2 regions of the Paenibacillus sp. 2TAF8 genome follow, and region 1 is predicted to be linked to the other one. Evidence: riboswitches for the same ligand, from Rfam matches in the RefSeq annotation. Region 1 holds a riboswitch; the other holds the start of a gene.
What was found. A riboswitch is a leader RNA that binds a small molecule or an ion and turns the genes downstream of it on or off. The one in region 1 is predicted to bind glycine.

Region 1 (8,563 bases):
TGAACTCTACCGTGTAATTTGCGGTCCATACTGCAGGAATTCGGGTCTCTTCCGTCTTGCCGGTTGGCAGAGGCCATTTCAACACAACATCTGTACTTGGAGCCTCCGGCTTCCCTGATGTCATGTCCAAAGGTTTGGATGACCTCGACTTCAACACCTTCGTCCCTTCTCCACCAAGCACCATTGTCGTTCTGCCTGTTGCGTCTACACGATACATGGCTGATTTGGGATACTTCTTCTGCAGCTCTTTCATTCGCGCATTAATAATTGAATCAGATGATCCATCCAGTTTTTTAGATTCAATTGCCCAAAGGCTGGTGATTTGATCAGAGTCACCGTAAGGCGCATCTTCAACAGGATTTACATGATTGATAATTACAACGAAAACCGTAGCTACCACAGGGACCACAACAGGTACAAACAGTACAGCCGCCAAAATCAGAAGCATATATCTGGACATCAGAGATCGTCCAAACTTTATTTTGGGCCGCATAGGCCGTTCCTTGTTGCTTTCTCTGTTTTGTTCGGACTTTCTGGCCTTCCGTTCTTTCACCCACTTGATCATGGCTTCTTCACGCGGTAACCTACACCGCGCACGGTCTGAATAATAACCGGATTCGCCGGATCAAGCTCCAGCTTCTCGCGCAAATGCCGGATATGCACCATTAACGTTTTGTCCCCGTCCAGATAAGGCTCGTTCCAGACCGCTTCATAAATCTGTTCTTTGGTACGGATCATGCCCATATGCCGGAGCAAATAAGCGAAGATGTGGAATTGTTTGCCTGATAGTATAATCTCTTCTCCCGTCTGCTCATTGACGATCCGGTTATCTTGCTCATAGATCGACAGATGATCGAGCGTAAGAACGGCTTCACTGGATACCACCGTGCCTGCCTTCCGTAGCTGAACCTCGATTCGCGCAGCAAGCTCGTCCGGATGGAACGGTTTGGTCACATAATCATCGGCAAAATCAAGCCCATGCAGTTTGTCATCAATGGATGTTCTAGCCGAGAGCATGACGATGGGCACAGCAGGATGTTCTTTTTTTAAACGTTGCCCTACCGTAAACCCGTCAAGCCCCGGCAACATAACATCCAGTATGACCAGAGAACAGTCTAACGCAGCCTCAGCGGCACCTTCACCACTTCCAAGCCAGACAACCTCATACCCGCGCTCCTCCAGATCTTCCCTCACCCATGTTGCAATTTCCGTATCATCCTCGATGTATAACAGTTTAGTTTTCATCTATGTACTCGTTTCCTTTCCATCCTCTTTGGGTTAATGATATATCTGGGCAAAGTTGCTTATCTGTATTGATTTTAGTTTTGATATTGTGACTTTGATTTCGAAGTAGAGACGCTTTCTCGCTAGATTAAATGCAAACCCAACTGCACAAGCTACAATGTCTGTTACCTTGGCTTGATTGCCATCTCAAATTGATTCGTTGGAGTCAGCCTTCTCTTTTTATACCTTCATTATAACGCAATCTGCAGTTACGTAGTATGAGGCCACATGTTTCAATAATTACGATTTACATACTCTACGCACTTCCTGAATGTCTAATATTCTTTACTTTTTATACTTCATTTACATCTGACGGGAGGAACTTCACATGCTGCTCGAAGCTATATTTCATCAACCCAAACGGAACTGGGCTTATGCCTATGATCAGGATACAATCCGCTTGCGTCTGCGTGCCAAAAAGAATGATCTCACCGAGGTGTATGCTCTGACAGGAGACAAATATGCATGGGAAGAAACCCGAGATATGGTTCCTCTGACCAAATTCACGTCAGACACTATGTTTGACTACTATGAAGGGGAAGTGAAACCGCCATATCATCGATTGAAGTATGCTTTTCTGCTCAAAAGTGGCGATGAACAGATCTGGATGACCGAGACGGACTTCCAGGAAGAAGAGCCGGGGGATCCGGGCCGCATGTTCCAGTTCCCTTATATTCATGCCGGAGCTGTTTTCACACCCCCGGCGTGGGTGAAAGATGCCGTGTTCTATCAGATTTTCCCCGAGCGATTCGCAAATGGCGACGCTTCAATTAATCCCAAAGAAGTCGAACCTTGGGGCGGCGAACCTACGCCTTTCAACTTCTTTGGCGGTGACTTGCAAGGTGTGATCAATCATCTCGATTACATCAGTGAACTGGGTATCAACGCAATCTACTTTACTCCTATCTTTGAAGCTACAACCAATCATAAATATGATACCGAAGACTATCTTCGTGTAGACCGTCATTTCGGTGATGCAGATACAGTGAAACATTTGGTGAAGCTGTGCCATGAGCGTAGCATTCGTGTGCTGCTGGATGCGGTGTTCAATCATTCAGGCAAAACGTTCGCCCCCTTCCTCGACGTGCAAAAATACGGTTCCGATTCCAAATACAAAGACTGGTTCCATGTGCATGAATTCCCGCTGGACGTGAAGGATGGCATTCCGACCTATGAGACATTCGGCTTTGAACCCCATATGCCTAAGCTGAATACGGAGAATCCCGATGTGAAGGCCTACTTGCTGGAGGTAGCCGAGTATTGGATTAAAGAAGTAGGCACCGACGGCTGGCGCCTCGATGTAGCCGATGAAGTGGATGATGCCTTCTGGCGGGATTTCAGACGTGTCGTCAAGGCAGCCAACCCGGACGCCTACATTCTGGGCGAGATATGGAACGAATCTTCTGCCTGGCTGCAAGGTGATCAGTTCGATGCTGCGATGAACTATCCATTCACCTCAGCTGTAAATTCTTTCTTTGTGGAAGAAAAGATGCACGCCGAACAATTTGCCAATGCCATTGGGCGCCAGTTATCCCGCTACCCGCTCCAGGCGAGCGAGGTGGCGTTTAACCTACTGGATAGTCACGATACGCCTCGCCTGCTTACGTTATGCGAAGGGGATCAACGCAAGATGAGGCTGGCTGCCTTGTTCCAATTCACTTACATGGGGGCACCCTGCATCTATTATGGTGACGAGATTGGCCTCGACGGCGAACATGATCCGGGATGCCGTAAATGCATGGAATGGGATGAAACGAAGCAAGATCGGGAGTTACTCGGCTTTTATCAGAAGTTGATTGCTCTACGTTATGCGCATCCTGCACTGCGTGCAGAAGGCACGGTTCGTTTCCTGCAAGCTCAGGCAGGCGGTAGTCAGGTTGTGATGGAGCGCCAAAGTGCAGATGAGCGCATTCTGGTTCTGTTCAACCGTTCGGAGGAAACCGCCATCGTTGAACTGGATGCAGGAAGCCAGCCTTGGACTGAGCTGTTTGAAGGTAATCATCGCACCGCTCTGGACAACGGCGTGCTTGCAATCGAACTGCCTGCCTACGGCTATGCAGTTATGTGCACCGAAGTAGAGTAGAGCAGGGTGCATTGAAAAGGGCCTAAATAAAAACGTCTACCTCACCCTGTTGGACTGTTGATAGCAGATAAATAGCTTGGCTGATCTATCATCCCAAACCAAAATAAACTAAAACAAGCGTTCTGCAATCCTGAGCTATTCAGGTTGAAGTACGCTTGTTTTTTATAATTTATTCGTGTTATGTGGTGTAACGACCATACTATTTACTATCACTAGTCGATAAGCACCCCGAATCAATTCCTAATCCCATGACCCGGCAAGCTCTTATTACTTCTCATCCATTTCCGGTTGTACTCCCGGTGCTTCTGAATCTGTTTCTGATGTCTCTTCCGGCTCTGCCCGCTTCGCCTTAGGTTTCGCCAGCTTCTGCATCATCTTGCGGCCTGTAGGTGTCTGGGCCAGCCCACCCTGCGCTGTCTCGCGGTGACGGCTTGGCATGGCACTGCCTACCTCCAGCATAACGTCGATCACTTCGTCCGACGGAATGGCACTGCGTACGCCAGCGAGCGCCATATCAGCCGCAGCCAGTGCAGTAACGGCTCCGAGTCCGTTGCGCACAATACAAGGAATCTCTACAAGCCCGGCAACCGGATCACAGATGAGGCCCAGTGTATTTTTCAAAGCCAAGCCCACAGCATGCACAACCTGCTCCGGTGTTCCTCCACGAAGTTCCACCATGGCTCCGGCAGCCATGCCGATCGCAGAGCCAACCTCGGCCTGACAACCACCCTCAGCACCAGAAATAAATGAATTGTTGGCAATAACATAACCGATGGCTCCGGCGCAGAACAATCCATTCACCAGATGTTCATCCGTCCAACCGAAGCGTTCCTGCGAGCTAATAAACACACCCGGAATGATGCCGCAAGATCCTGCCGTTGGCGTAGCCACGATACGTCCCATGGAGGCATTCACCTCCGATACACACAGTGCATAGGCCATAGCAAGGGCAGAAGCATCACCAGAGCATGTCTCGCCTTGGCGAATGTATTCGGCCATCTTTTTCCCGTCTCCACCTGTCAGTCCGCTCCGCGAGGTTGTATCTTCTGTAAGTCCTTTACGAACCGCTTCCTTCATCACCTGGTAGTACTCCGACATCTGTTTCACCACGTCAGCTTCCGGTGTATTCGTCTCCTGCACCTGCTCTTCAATCATCAGCTGTGCAATCGTTTTGGACTCCGCAGTGCAGATGGTATTCAATTCATGCAAATGTTTAAACCGCATTCGGATCAACCCCTCTCTTCAGATCAATCACACGAATATTGAGCACATGATCCAGTGAACGCAATCTTTTCAAAATCTCTTCACTTGGCGGAGCATCCATCTCCATTGCAGTAAGCGCTTCACCATCACGGGCTTTCCGATCCACTTGCATATACCCGATGTTCACTCCGGAAGAGCTGATCGTTGAGGTTACGGATGCCAGAACACCTGCTTTATCCGCATGACGCAAAACAAGTGTTGGAAACTCTCCGCTGATCTGTACACGAAAATCATTCAGTGCATGGACAGACACGCTGCCGCCACCGATAGATGCGCCTATTAATGAGCATTCCCGTTCGCCGTGCCACAATTCAATCTTAACTGTGTTCGGGTGAGGAGCTGGCAGACCACTGGTGTAAAATTCAACTTCCATACCTGCTTCAACTGCATACTGTTCTGCATCTGGTATACGCGGATCATCCGTAACGTAGCCCAGCAAACCTCCGATCAGAGCCAGATCGGTACCGTGTCCCTGATAGGTATCTGCAAATGAGCCGTATAATGTAAGCCGAGCTCGTTCCGGAGTGCACCCCAGCCACTGACGCGCAATTCGGCCCAGCCTTGCAGCACCCGCTGTATGTGAACTGGATGGCCCCGTCATCGACGGGCCAATAATCGAAAAAACATCTTTAAATCGCACCTTGTAACCCTCCAATTGGTTTCGTCATCGTTCTCCAGACAAGAAGACCACCATTATGTTCCTGATTTACTGAATGATGACATAAAAAAAGGACAGAAGAAGGCCGTTAGCCCTCTCTCTGTCCTTGATACCTGAGAGTTTCATGATCGCTGCACCGGTTAAAACAGATCAAGTACATTCACATACAAGTCTGTTCAACGTGCTAACCCATCATATTCCCCTTGGGTGGCGCTTCTTCCGCGCACTCTCCAGAGTTGCGTCCAACGACGGTACGTTTACCTGAGAGATTAACAGTTATGCCGGGTGCATAACCACTTGCTCCTTCGGTGCCTTAAGCGGACTTACTAAAGTACGGTTTCGCAGCATCTGTACGATGTAAATTACTGATCTGTACCGTATTGTATTTATTCAGCCCGCTCAGGTCTCTCCCGCTCGTTATCATTCGCTGTATTCTGTTCATTCATTATAAAAGTTAATCATACTGGCATGTATTCAATCATATACAGCGTAATATGCCGCACTGTATATGTCAACAAAAGTGACGTAATCATACGGACCTGTATTGTAAGATCTCTGGATAATGGAAAATAACGATTCAACAGGATTGCCAAGGCAGGTTTTACCTGGAAATAAAAGATTTATATTTTCTATATCTATATCTATAATTTCTATATTTATATGCATCCTCTGATCGTAATGTTCAGCGTTCCCCGCACTCGCATATTAGTCACCTTACTTCGAAAACTGTAGAGATTCAGCCCACGACTGTAGTTTTTCAGCTGTCCATGCTTCATTCTCTCCCATGATCGAGTACCGCAGCCCATCCTCCGTCCATGACAAATTACGAATCATCGACATATATGAGCCTTCTGTATCACGGACTGTTGTTATCTCCTCATCCGGCAGCAGCTTTTCATCAACATTTTCCTCAGGTGCTTTAAATACGGTTATACTGATCTCAGGCTTGTCATTCTTCACATAGTATAACGTTACCTCATCCCGGCTATGTTCACCCATGGAAGAAGTCATCTCAATTCTCGATAATTGCAGATCTCCCTCCGCGTATTGTAAGAATGGCTTTCCTACGGCCTTCTCTGCTTCTTCCATTGTAATCTCTTTGTTATTCATTACATCATTCATTTTTTTCACTTCAACGTCTGCAGGAATGTCCAATGTAAACGTCTGATCCGTGAACTCAGGATTATAATCGATCACGTCATACAGAATCTCGGATTTGGTATCGCCATACGTACTCGTCGCTTTAATAACGGTCCACTTCTTGGGATCTATCCAATACTGGGATGACATTAACAACGAATTTCCATCTTTAGGGGTCAATTCGATGTGCATTACTTCACGATTTTGAAGCTTTTCTTGCCCCAGCATCTTCACGTTGTGAGTATCACGCATTCGTTCCAGTTGATCCAGCAGCATTTGCTTCTGCGTTGGGTTAGGTTCTTGCTGGAGTGTTGATGAGTCCATCGAAAATGCAGTCTTGGCCTCTTTTTCATAGAGCAGAATCTCCGACCCGTTGTGAACCGCATAGCTTACATTCCCACCGTCCTCTGTTTCAATCCGCTTTTGTCCTGTTTTTCCGTCCACCCATTCTTTCACTTGTATCGTGTTAGTAATCTGCTCATCTGTCCACATCTTCAATACACCTTCTGCGTAGTAGGATGCTTGCTCCGACTCGGCAGTAATAATTTTCTCAATCATATCGTCCCCTGACATGCCAAGCAGTTCCTTTTCGGCACAACCCGCAAACAGTGAACCTGCGATCAAGGCTACCCCTAGTACTTTCCATCCACTTTTAATCATAATCCTTCATCCTCCTTCGTTAATATCTCTGAAAAACCACCATTTCCTAGTTCCGGCAACCCGCATACTGCTACAGTTCCGTAATGTTCCGAGGACCACATGCGCATATCTCCCCCATGCTTCAATGCAATCCTTCTCGCTATGCTCAGTCCTAATCCAGAGCCCCCTGCATAGCCTTGTCTCTCCTGATTGTGATATTGAACGTAAGGCTCAAAAATTCGTTCCAGCTGTTCTGGCGGGATTGCCGGACCTTCATTTTGCACCAATATTATAGTCGCCCCGATTCTGTACGTATCCAGTTCCGCTCTCTGTGACAGATTGATCCACTCAGGTAACTCCTCCGATGAATCAATGATTGCAAGCCCGATTTTGCCGCTCGGTGGAGCATAACGAAGTGCGTTATGCACCAGATTATCGGTCAGACGCATCAGGGATTCAGGGTGAATTCGGTAGGAATGATTTGTGCATACAGACATCTGTATGGTGTAATTTTTACGTTCCGCAAGTTCTCTGTAACTGCCAAGCAGCATTTCGAAAAACTCTTCCCCTTCTACCTCCACCATAGCCAGCTCCGAATCATCGGAGCCTAATGCTGTATACATCTCAAGCTCCCCAATCATCTGTTTCATACGTCCAACATTCCTGGCAATAACCTCTTTGTACTCCTGTCTTTCCAATTGTTCAGAACGGATATCCATACTAAGCGCTTCTGCATAGGCACTGATGGACATCAGCGGTGTCTTTAAATCGTGAGACAGAGAAGCCACAATCATCTCCTTTTCCTTCTGTTGCTTCTCCACTTCCATTTGGGTGTGCCTGATCGTTTGTTGCATTGCATCAAACTGCTGTAACAACATACCCATCTCATCGTTACGTATGCGGCCCCTTATACCCTCTGGTTCCTCTCCACGGGCAAAGGTGTGCATTCGATTCATCAACATCTTCATAGGATAGAAAAGCTTGCGTGATAATAACCACAGCACCGTGCCGTACAACAGACCAAAGAATAATACTGCTCCGCTAACGACCCATGTTGTTCGAATTGAAATACCATCCAGCCAATCTTGCCGCAGCATCGTTATTTCATAAATGCCAACCAGTTCACCCTGATGCCATACCGGCTTTTTCAGCGAAAACGTGCGGTGACGAATCTGCAGATGATATAGGTTTCGGTATAGATCAGAAGTTCTCATGGTGTATCCGCTCGTTGTCCGCGCATCCCCTCCAGAAGTAAACACACGAATGCCTGAAGGCAAATACAGATTAAAACTTATTTGTTCGTTCGCAAGCTTAGGGAGGCTTGGATGACGCTCGGGAGACTGTAATTGGTAAAGGGTTGGATGATTCAGCACCTGCTCAATGGGGGCAAGACGTTCGGATAACTCTACGTACTCCTTTACAGATCGCTGGTTCTCGTAGTAGTTATATAGGGAAAATAATGCCCACCCTGCTGCAACGGGCAACAACATAACGAT
Region 2 (8,563 bases), on a different contig from region 1:
AGGTCCAGCACCAGGGCCACCACCACCGTGAGGCGTGCTCATCGTTTTATGCAAGTTCAGATGTACCACATCAAAGCCCATATCGCCGGGACGTGTGATGCCCATAATGGCATTGGAGTTAGCACCGTCATAATACAACAGTCCGCCAGCATCGTGCACGATGGAAGCAATCTCTTGAATATCCTTTTCAAACAAACCGAGCGTGTTTGGATTGGTCAGCATGAGCGCTGCGGTATCTGAACCGACTGCAGCACGCAGTGCATCCAGATCGACCAGACCGTCGGCGCGGGACGGAATGGTGACCGTTTCGAATCCGGCTACGGTTGCGCTGGCCGGGTTCGTGCCATGAGAGGAATCGGGCACGATGACTTTGGTACGCAGTTCACCACGGCTTTCGTGATAAGCCCGGATCATCATGAGTCCAGTCCATTCTCCATGTGCGCCAGCAGCAGGTTGCAGGGTGACGGCATCCATACCTGTCAGACCTGCAAGATCATTTTGCAAGGTGTGGAGTAATTCGAGAGCGCCTTGCAGGCTTGATTCATGCTGGTATGGATGGATTTTAGCAAAACCGTTGTAACGTGCTACATCTTCATTGATCTTCGGATTGTATTTCATCGTACAGGAACCGAGTGGATAAAAGCCGTTATCTACCCCGAAGTTGCGGCGGGATAATGCCGTATAGTGACGAATAACATCAACCTCGAATACTTCCGGCAACGCTGCCGCTTCCGAGCGCAGCATTTCCCGGGGAATCAACGCGTCAGCATCCTGACGGGGAACATCACATTCCGGCAAGGAATAGGCCACACGCCCAGGACTGCTCAATTCGAAAATCAGACTTTGTTCTGGAGCCGCGGACGGTGCGACTTGCGGACTGGTTGAGGTTCCTTGGGCTTGTGAGTCCATTCCAGTCTGCTGATTGACTGACTGATGTAGGTTAGATGTTTCCGGTGAAGTACCCGCAATGTTTGCTTTTGTAGTCATTTCCTGAGTCACAGCGATCCCTCCAATACACGTGCGAATTCATCGATCTCTTCTTTGCTGCGTCGCTCAGTAACAGCAATGAGCATATGTCCAGCAAGTTCCGAATAATCACGTCCGAGTTCGTAACCGCCGATGAAGCCTGCATCCAGCAGCTTCAGCTGAAGAGCATCCACATCGGTTCCTTCAGGGAGGTGGATGACGAACTCGTTAAACGTAGGGGCGGTAAAAGTGAGGCTCACTCCGGGAATAGCTGTTAACATATTTCGTGCATAGTGACTCTTCTGCAAATTCAGATCAGCAACATCAATCATGCCTTGTCTTCCCAGGGTAGACATATAGACGGAAGCACTAAGTGCTAATAATGCCTGATTTGAACAGATGTTGGACGTCGCTTTTTCGCGGCGAATGTGTTGCTCGCGGGCTTGCAGCGTCAGCACGAAGCCACGTTTGCCGTTGCGATCGGTCGTCTGGCCGACGATTCGACCAGGAATTCGGCGCATGTGAGCCTGAGATACTGCGAAGTATCCGCAAGTGGGTCCGCCGAGCGAAGCGGCGATTCCGAGGGGCTGTGCATCGCCTACAACGATGTCGGCTCCCAGCTTGCCTGGGGCTTCCAGCAAACCCAGCGACAGCGGGTTGGCACTCACCACGAGCAGTCCTTTGTGCGTGTGCACAAGGTCGGCGGCATGCTTTACATTTTCCACGGCACCGAAGAAGTTCGGGCTTTGAATCATAACCGCCGCAGTATCGTCCGAAATGGCCGCTTGCAGCGCATCCCAATCGGTAACCCCATCTTTATAACCAATCTCTACAATCTCAAGACTTAAGCCGTGTGCATACGTCTGCAGTACTTGGCGGGCTTCCGGGTGGACGGTGCGAGATACAATAAGCTGTTTGCGACGGGTAGCAGCGGCGGCAAGATTGCCTGCTTCTGCAAAAGCTGTTGCACCGTCATACATACTCGCATTGGCTACCGCCATACCTGTCAACTCGCAAATATACGACTGAAATTCAAAGATGGCTTGTAATTCTCCTTGGCTGATCTCAGGCTGATAAGGGGTGTAGGCGGTGTAAAACTCCGAACGGGAAATGACATGGTTTATGACAGAAGGGATGTGATGGTCATAGATGCCTGCGCCAAGGAAACTGGCATGTGTCTCAAAGTTGGCATTGGAGCCAGCCTGTTTAGACATATGGCGTGTTAATGCGTATTCGTCCAGCTTGGAGGAGACAGGCAGCTCGCCCTGATAACGAATCTCCTTCGGGATATCTTTGAATAAATCTTCAAGCGTATCCACGCCGATCGTGGTCAGCATTGCGCTCTGGTCTTGTTCTGTCATGGGGATGTAGCGGTGCTTGCTCATGCTTGCTCAGCTCCTTGGATAGGTGTCTTTAACGTACGTGTCCGTTTATGAAAAGGAGTCTTGACGACCTCGGCTTTTAGCTTTTTGCCACGAATCTCGATCTCCAGCGGAGTGCCTATTGCAGCATGCTTACTGTCAATTAGGGCGAGGCCTAGATTGCGCTTCAAGGTTGGGGACTGTGTACCTGTTGTCACTTCACCAATCTGAACGCCGTCCGCATATATCGGGTAATGTGGCCGCGGAATGCCGCGCTCCAGCACTTCGATGCCAATCAGCTTGCGGGCAGGGCCGTCATTTTTTTGCTGTAATAAAGCTTCGTGTCCGATAAAAGGCCCGGCGTTCAGTTTCACGAACATGCCAAGCCCAGCCTCCAGTGGAGAGATAGTGGGTGACAGCTCCTGACCGTACAAAGGCAACTTCGCTTCGAATCGCAGCGTATCACGCGCACCAAGCCCTGCTGGAACGAGGCCTACATCAGCACCGGCTTCCATCAGTCCGTTCCATACGAGAGCTGCCTGATCTGCTGCAACATATAGTTCAAAGCCATCTTCTCCGGTGTAACCGGTTCGTGATAGCAGCAGCTTTACTCCGCATACCTCGGCATGCTGTACGAAGCGGAACGGTTCGATGGAGCTTGCATCCACCTCTGAACCTGTAGCCTTCGAGAGAATATCGACCGCTAAAGGGCCTTGAAGCGCCAGCAACGCTGTTTGCTCGGAATCATTGGTCATGTTCACGCCAGGTATAATGTGCTCTTGCAACCATGCCCAGTCTTTGTCGATATTGGAGGCATTGACGACCAACATGTAGTGTTGCTCCGCCAGTTTGTAGATCAGCAGATCATCTACTACACCACCATCGGGATAACACATCAGCGTGTATTGTGCCTGACCTGGTACAGTTGCGGTCACATCGTTGGTCGTCATGGTTTGTAAAAAGGCTTCCGCCTGTTCACCCGTTACGGTGAATTCGCCCATATGGGATACATCGAACAGCCCGGCGCGCTCGCGCACGGCTCCATGCTCTTTTTGAATACCGCTAAACTGCACGGGCAACTCCCAACCGCCAAAATCAATGCAACGCACACCTTCATATTGTGCATATAGGGGGAAGAGTGGTGTTCTTAACAAATCGGACATCCAATCACCTCGTCATGGGCCTTTAGCGGGCCGAGTATAGAAAAGAGAATCTGTTAACCGGGTTTCAATTCAATTCCGTCATGTAACAATTAAAGTAACAAGTAAAGTCATAAGTATTTGATTAGTCGTTTATAAAGGCACGTTGCTAGGTAGACGATTCTAAATCCTGCAATTCATTTTTTGGGAAAAAGGAAAAGGACAGGCCAAAGAACCGGCATGCCAAGTAGCACGCTGTATTCTTAGGCTCTGTCCCTTGTACCTGAGAGTTACCCCGCCGTTTATGCAGACAGGTTTCCCCTTGGGTGATCATAACATCCGTATAGGACGATTAGATGCTCTCCAGAGTTGCGTCCTGTAAAAGTCCTTTTGCCTGAGAGATTCACCCCCGCTTGTCGGTGGTTTACTCCTTCGGCGCCGCCTCATGCACATCCCCAAACCGGGTGTACGGGCAATCTCTCCCTTTACATTCATCCGCGGTTCATACGTAGTCCAATTAACTTCAGTTGCTCTTCTCATTAAAACGTGAATCTTACGGTGATGTCAAGAACAATATCATTAAAATTTTGTAAAATACGAATGTTTAATGTTATATTTTCATTAATGTTCGTTTATTTTAAAAGATTGCGCTTACTATTCTAATATTCACCATTATATGCAGAAAGAGTAGTGTGAGGTTACACACGGTGAGGTGTCGAAATTGAAATAAACTGTGAGCTAACTTGACATTTGAATCTGAAATATCATACGCTATTGTTTGGGAAAAAGGTGAAGGTCAAAGAACGCATGCACTCATTAATGAAAAGCGAGGCGGATATCGATGAGCGAATTGAGAAATGATTTCCTGTACAGTAAAGAGCACGAATGGGTGCAAACCGTAGGGGAGGATACCGTACGTATTGGCATTACCGAGTTCGCACAGCATCAGCTGGGTGACATTGTGTTTGTAGAATTGCCTGATCTTGAAGCGGGTGTAAAGGCAGAAGACAGCATCGGTACGATTGAATCCGTCAAAACGGTGTCAGATCTGTTCTCACCCGTCAGCGGCACCATTGTTGCAGTGAATGAAGCTTTGCAGGACTCGCCAGAACTGGTGAATAGCTCTCCTTATGAAGAAGGCTGGATGATCGAAATCCGTGTCGATGGAGATGTAAAAGCTGCATTATCCACATTGCTGAATGCGGATGCTTATCTTAAACATACTGAGGAATAGAATTCGATTGGATCGTCGAGTTGATTTGTACTTATTGACATATATATAATCTCATTTGAATATAAAAATCCTGTTCTTTAAACCTGCGTGAGCTATGGAGCTTGCGCAGGTTTTTTGCTGTTTTTTTACGCATATTGGAGGGGATTGAATAGGAGTGACATAGCATCATGCATAAAAAAATTGCAAACGGACCAAGCTATTTTATTACTTTGCATGTTGTATATGAATAAAGTCATAGGCAAGAAAATCCTTGTGTATCAACGGGTTGAGCATATATTCCTAATTAAAATCGACTACATAATCCAATGTTGTCATCAATGTTCATGACGAAAGTACGCTTTCATTTGATTGAACAGGAAGGGTTTCTCGCTTAGGATTACAGCAGGGGATCAATGATACCCCTTTCATACGAAATAATGACTTGATTCAAGGAGGATAAACCAATGAGTAATTTGGATCAAACATCCAATTCCAAAGGTGGGTTACGTGTTGGTGTGCAACGCTTCGGACGATTCCTGAGCGGTATGGTCATGCCTAATATGGGGGCATTTATTGCTTGGGGATTAATTACAGCGATGTTTATTAAAACAGGATGGTTTCCGAATGCGACAATAGAGCAGCTTGTAGGTCCAATGATTACTTATTTACTGCCGCTCTTGATCGGTTACACCGGGGGGACGATGGTGCATGGCACACGTGGTGGTGTCGTCGGGGCAATTATGACCATCGGTGCCATTGTCGGAACGGATATACCAATGTTCCTCGGGGCCATGATTGCGGGGCCTTTCGGTGCATGGGTCATCAAGAAGTTCGATAAATCCATTGAGGGTAAGATCAGAGCTGGTTTTGAGATGCTGGTCAACAATTTCTCGGCAGGAATCATCGGCGGTATTTTGAGCATCATTGCTCTGCTCGGTATCGGGCCGGCAGTAGAGGCCATTAGTAAAGTGTTGTCTGCTGGCGTACAGGGTTTGATGAACCTGGGCTTGCTACCACTCGTCAATCTGATCATTGAACCGGGTAAAGTATTGTTCCTGAACAATGCCATTAACCATGGGATCTTAACACCAATTGCAACAGATCAGGCAAGAGAATTAGGTAAATCCGTTCTTTACATGCTTGAGTCTAACCCGGGACCGGGACTAGGTATTTTGCTCGCTTACTGTTTCTTCGGTCGTGGAATGGCGAGATCATCTGCACCTGGTGCGGTGGTCATTCATTTCTTTGGCGGGATTCATGAGATTTACTTCCCTTACATTCTAATGAGACCCATTCTGATTCTGGCAGCCATAGCCGGCGGTGTAGCGGGTACATTAACGTTCATGCTAACTGGCGCAGGACTGGTATCGGCACCATCACCAGGCAGTATCATTGCCTATTTCCTGCTGACACCCAAAGGTGGATATATTCCAATGCTTGCCGGGGTTATCGTGGCAGCGGTGGTTTCCTTCCTGATTGCCTCTCTGCTCCTCAAAACCGGCAAACAGAAGGAAGAAGATCTGGAAGCGGCCTCCAGCCGAATGAAAGATATGAAGAGCCAGGGCAATACAGCAAATGCAGCCATCACAGCGGATAACTATGAAGCGAACAGAGTAGCAGATATCGCAACTTCCGTTGCATCCAAGGCAAAAGCAGATGTGAAAAAGATTGTTTTCTCCTGTGATGCAGGTATGGGTTCGAGTGCAATGGGTGCTTCGATTCTGCGCAAAAAAATGAAAACCGAAGGAATTGACGTTGCTGTAACCAACACAGCAATTAGTGAAATTCCGCAAGATGCAGACGTTGTTATTACGCAAAAAACACTAACGGATCGTGCACGTTCAGTAGCACCAAATGCAGAGCATATATCCATTGACAACTTCCTAAAAAGCCCGGAATACGATGCGCTTGTTGAACGTTTGAAGTAAAAGGGAGCAGACTGCGAACCAGCTTCAAATAAGGGCAGCCGTTTTCCCAGAGCCGGAGGCTGAGATATGAGTATTACCAAAAGACAACGTGAAATCGTGGAATTCCTGTTGGAGCATCCCCATGAAATCACGGCGGGTGAAATTGCGGTTGAAGTAAAAGTGAGTACACGTACCGTGCATCGTGAGCTGTTGATGATCGAACAGTGGCTTGAACCGCTTGGTATGCGATTGGAAAAAAAGTCGGGAACCGGAATACGTATTGATTCCGGTTCAGATGACCTCAGTGCATTACGCCAGAAACTGGAGGGTAATGAATATGTAGAGTTTACGCCTGAAGAGCGTAAGCTCTTCATGCTTTGCATCCTGCTGGATGAAGCTGAACCGGTTAAACTGCTCGCTCTCGCTTCGGATCTGAAAGTGACCGTTTCGACGGCCACCACCGATCTGGACGATCTGGAATCACGTATTCGGCAGGCGGGTCTGAAGCTTGTTCGAAGGCGAGGCTATGGTGTCAAAATTACCGGAAGTGAAGCGATTCATCGCAGAGCCATTGCAGCGCTTGCTTTGGAAGTGCTAGATGAGTCGGATCTCTTTGGTAGACAGCCTGAGCAAGGAGGTTCCATCGTTAATCAAAAATTGCTCAGCATGATCGGTCACAGCGATGTGCTTACCATTGAAAATGCATTGTGGCAGCCGGATATCGAATGGCTTGAAAAGATACCCGAACGGCAGTACATGAAATTGCTCATTCAGTTATCGGCTGCTGTGGTTCGGATACGTAAAGGTTTTAATATAGAACGTTCTTCGTCAGGTGCTAAAACGGCTGAAGGCACTGAAATCGTGGCGGTGCAGCATGAACAGAGAGTGCCAGCTTTCATGGCTTCGCGACTCTGTAGCGTCCTATCCTCACAGCTTGAAGTCAGCTTCTCGGATGAGGAGCAAGCCTATTTTCACCAATTGCTTACGGAGACAGAGCAGCAGATTCATTCTTCACGACTGCTCCCGATCGATGATCTGATTCTGATGGACAGAGTGCATTCACTTACGGACCAGATGCAACAAAGAACAGGTTATACCTTTCATGAAGACCGTTTGCTACGGGAAGGATTAATTGCACATATGGTGCCGGTTATGGAGCGACTTGAAGGGCATCAGATGATACGTAATCCACTGCTGCAACAGATTCGCAAGGATTATGACACCCTTTTCGAACAGGTGAAAAGGTCCGTGTTAAAGGCTTGGCCCGGGGCGGAAGTTCCGGATGAGGAGATCGGTTTTCTAGTCATGCATTTTGGTGCATCCATTGAACGGTTACGAGCGCTGAAGCAGGAAATTCGAGCCATCGTTGTATGCAACAGTGGCATCGGCTCCTCGCGCATGTTATCCAGTCGGTTGTCCAAGGAGTTTCCGGAGATTCAGATTATAGACAGTGTCTCCTGGTACGAAGCCGCGCGAATGCCAACCGAAGAATATGATCTGGTGCTGTCTACGGTCGATTTACCGATGGAGGAAGATCAGTATTACAAGGTCAGTCCGCTATTGACAGCCGAAGAAAGTGAGCGCTTGCGACATTTTATTAAAAATACAACGTTACAGCGGCAGCAGCACCGCAAATCCCGTGACACAGGCAATGAGACAACTACTCGTAGGATCACCGATGCGGACGGAATGGAAGCAACATTGCTTGAAATTGTACGGATTATCGGTATGTTCCAGGTACATGCGATGGATAACACTCATCATGATTTTGCACAAAGTGTGCTTGGGATGTGTAAGGTTGCACATCGCTCAGGCATATTGAAAGACCCGGGCGAGGTTGCCAAGTTACTTGAGGTTCGTGAATCGATGGGCAGTCAGAAGATTCCCGGGACGCGGCTGGCTCTTTTCCATACACGAAGCGAGAGTATTTACAAGCCGTCCATCAATCTTTTTCAACTAGAGGAACCTCTGCTTCGA

Region 2: it holds a riboswitch for glycine, as region 1 does, so the genes downstream of both, gcvT (glycine cleavage system aminomethyltransferase GcvT) here and sdaAB (L-serine ammonia-lyase, iron-sulfur-dependent subunit beta) in region 1, are expected to answer to the same signal.

Annotation. Positions count from the first base shown of each region.
Region 1 is NZ_JBFRFN010000007.1:168,175-176,737, reverse strand. Features, by position in the region: gene AB4Z30_RS13090 (ATP-binding protein) at 1-460, opposite strand, end outside; gene AB4Z30_RS13085 (response regulator transcription factor) at 562-1,245, opposite strand; gene AB4Z30_RS13080 (alpha-glycosidase) at 1,613-3,367, shown strand; gene sdaAA (L-serine ammonia-lyase, iron-sulfur-dependent, subunit alpha) at 3,635-4,591, opposite strand; gene sdaAB (L-serine ammonia-lyase, iron-sulfur-dependent subunit beta) at 4,581-5,270, opposite strand; glycine riboswitch at 5,387-5,524, opposite strand; glycine riboswitch at 5,529-5,711, opposite strand; gene AB4Z30_RS13065 (LolA family protein) at 6,003-7,088, opposite strand; gene AB4Z30_RS13060 (sensor histidine kinase) at 7,085-8,563, opposite strand, start outside.
Region 2 is NZ_JBFRFN010000003.1:251,703-260,265, reverse strand. Features, by position in the region: gene gcvPB (aminomethyl-transferring glycine dehydrogenase subunit GcvPB) at 1-909, opposite strand, end outside; gene gcvPA (aminomethyl-transferring glycine dehydrogenase subunit GcvPA) at 996-2,351, opposite strand; gene gcvT (glycine cleavage system aminomethyltransferase GcvT) at 2,348-3,490, opposite strand; glycine riboswitch at 3,735-3,835, opposite strand; glycine riboswitch at 3,839-3,961, opposite strand; gene gcvH (glycine cleavage system protein GcvH) at 4,308-4,700, shown strand; gene AB4Z30_RS06895 (PTS mannitol transporter subunit IICB) at 5,144-6,607, shown strand; gene AB4Z30_RS06890 (BglG family transcription antiterminator) at 6,674-8,563, shown strand, end outside.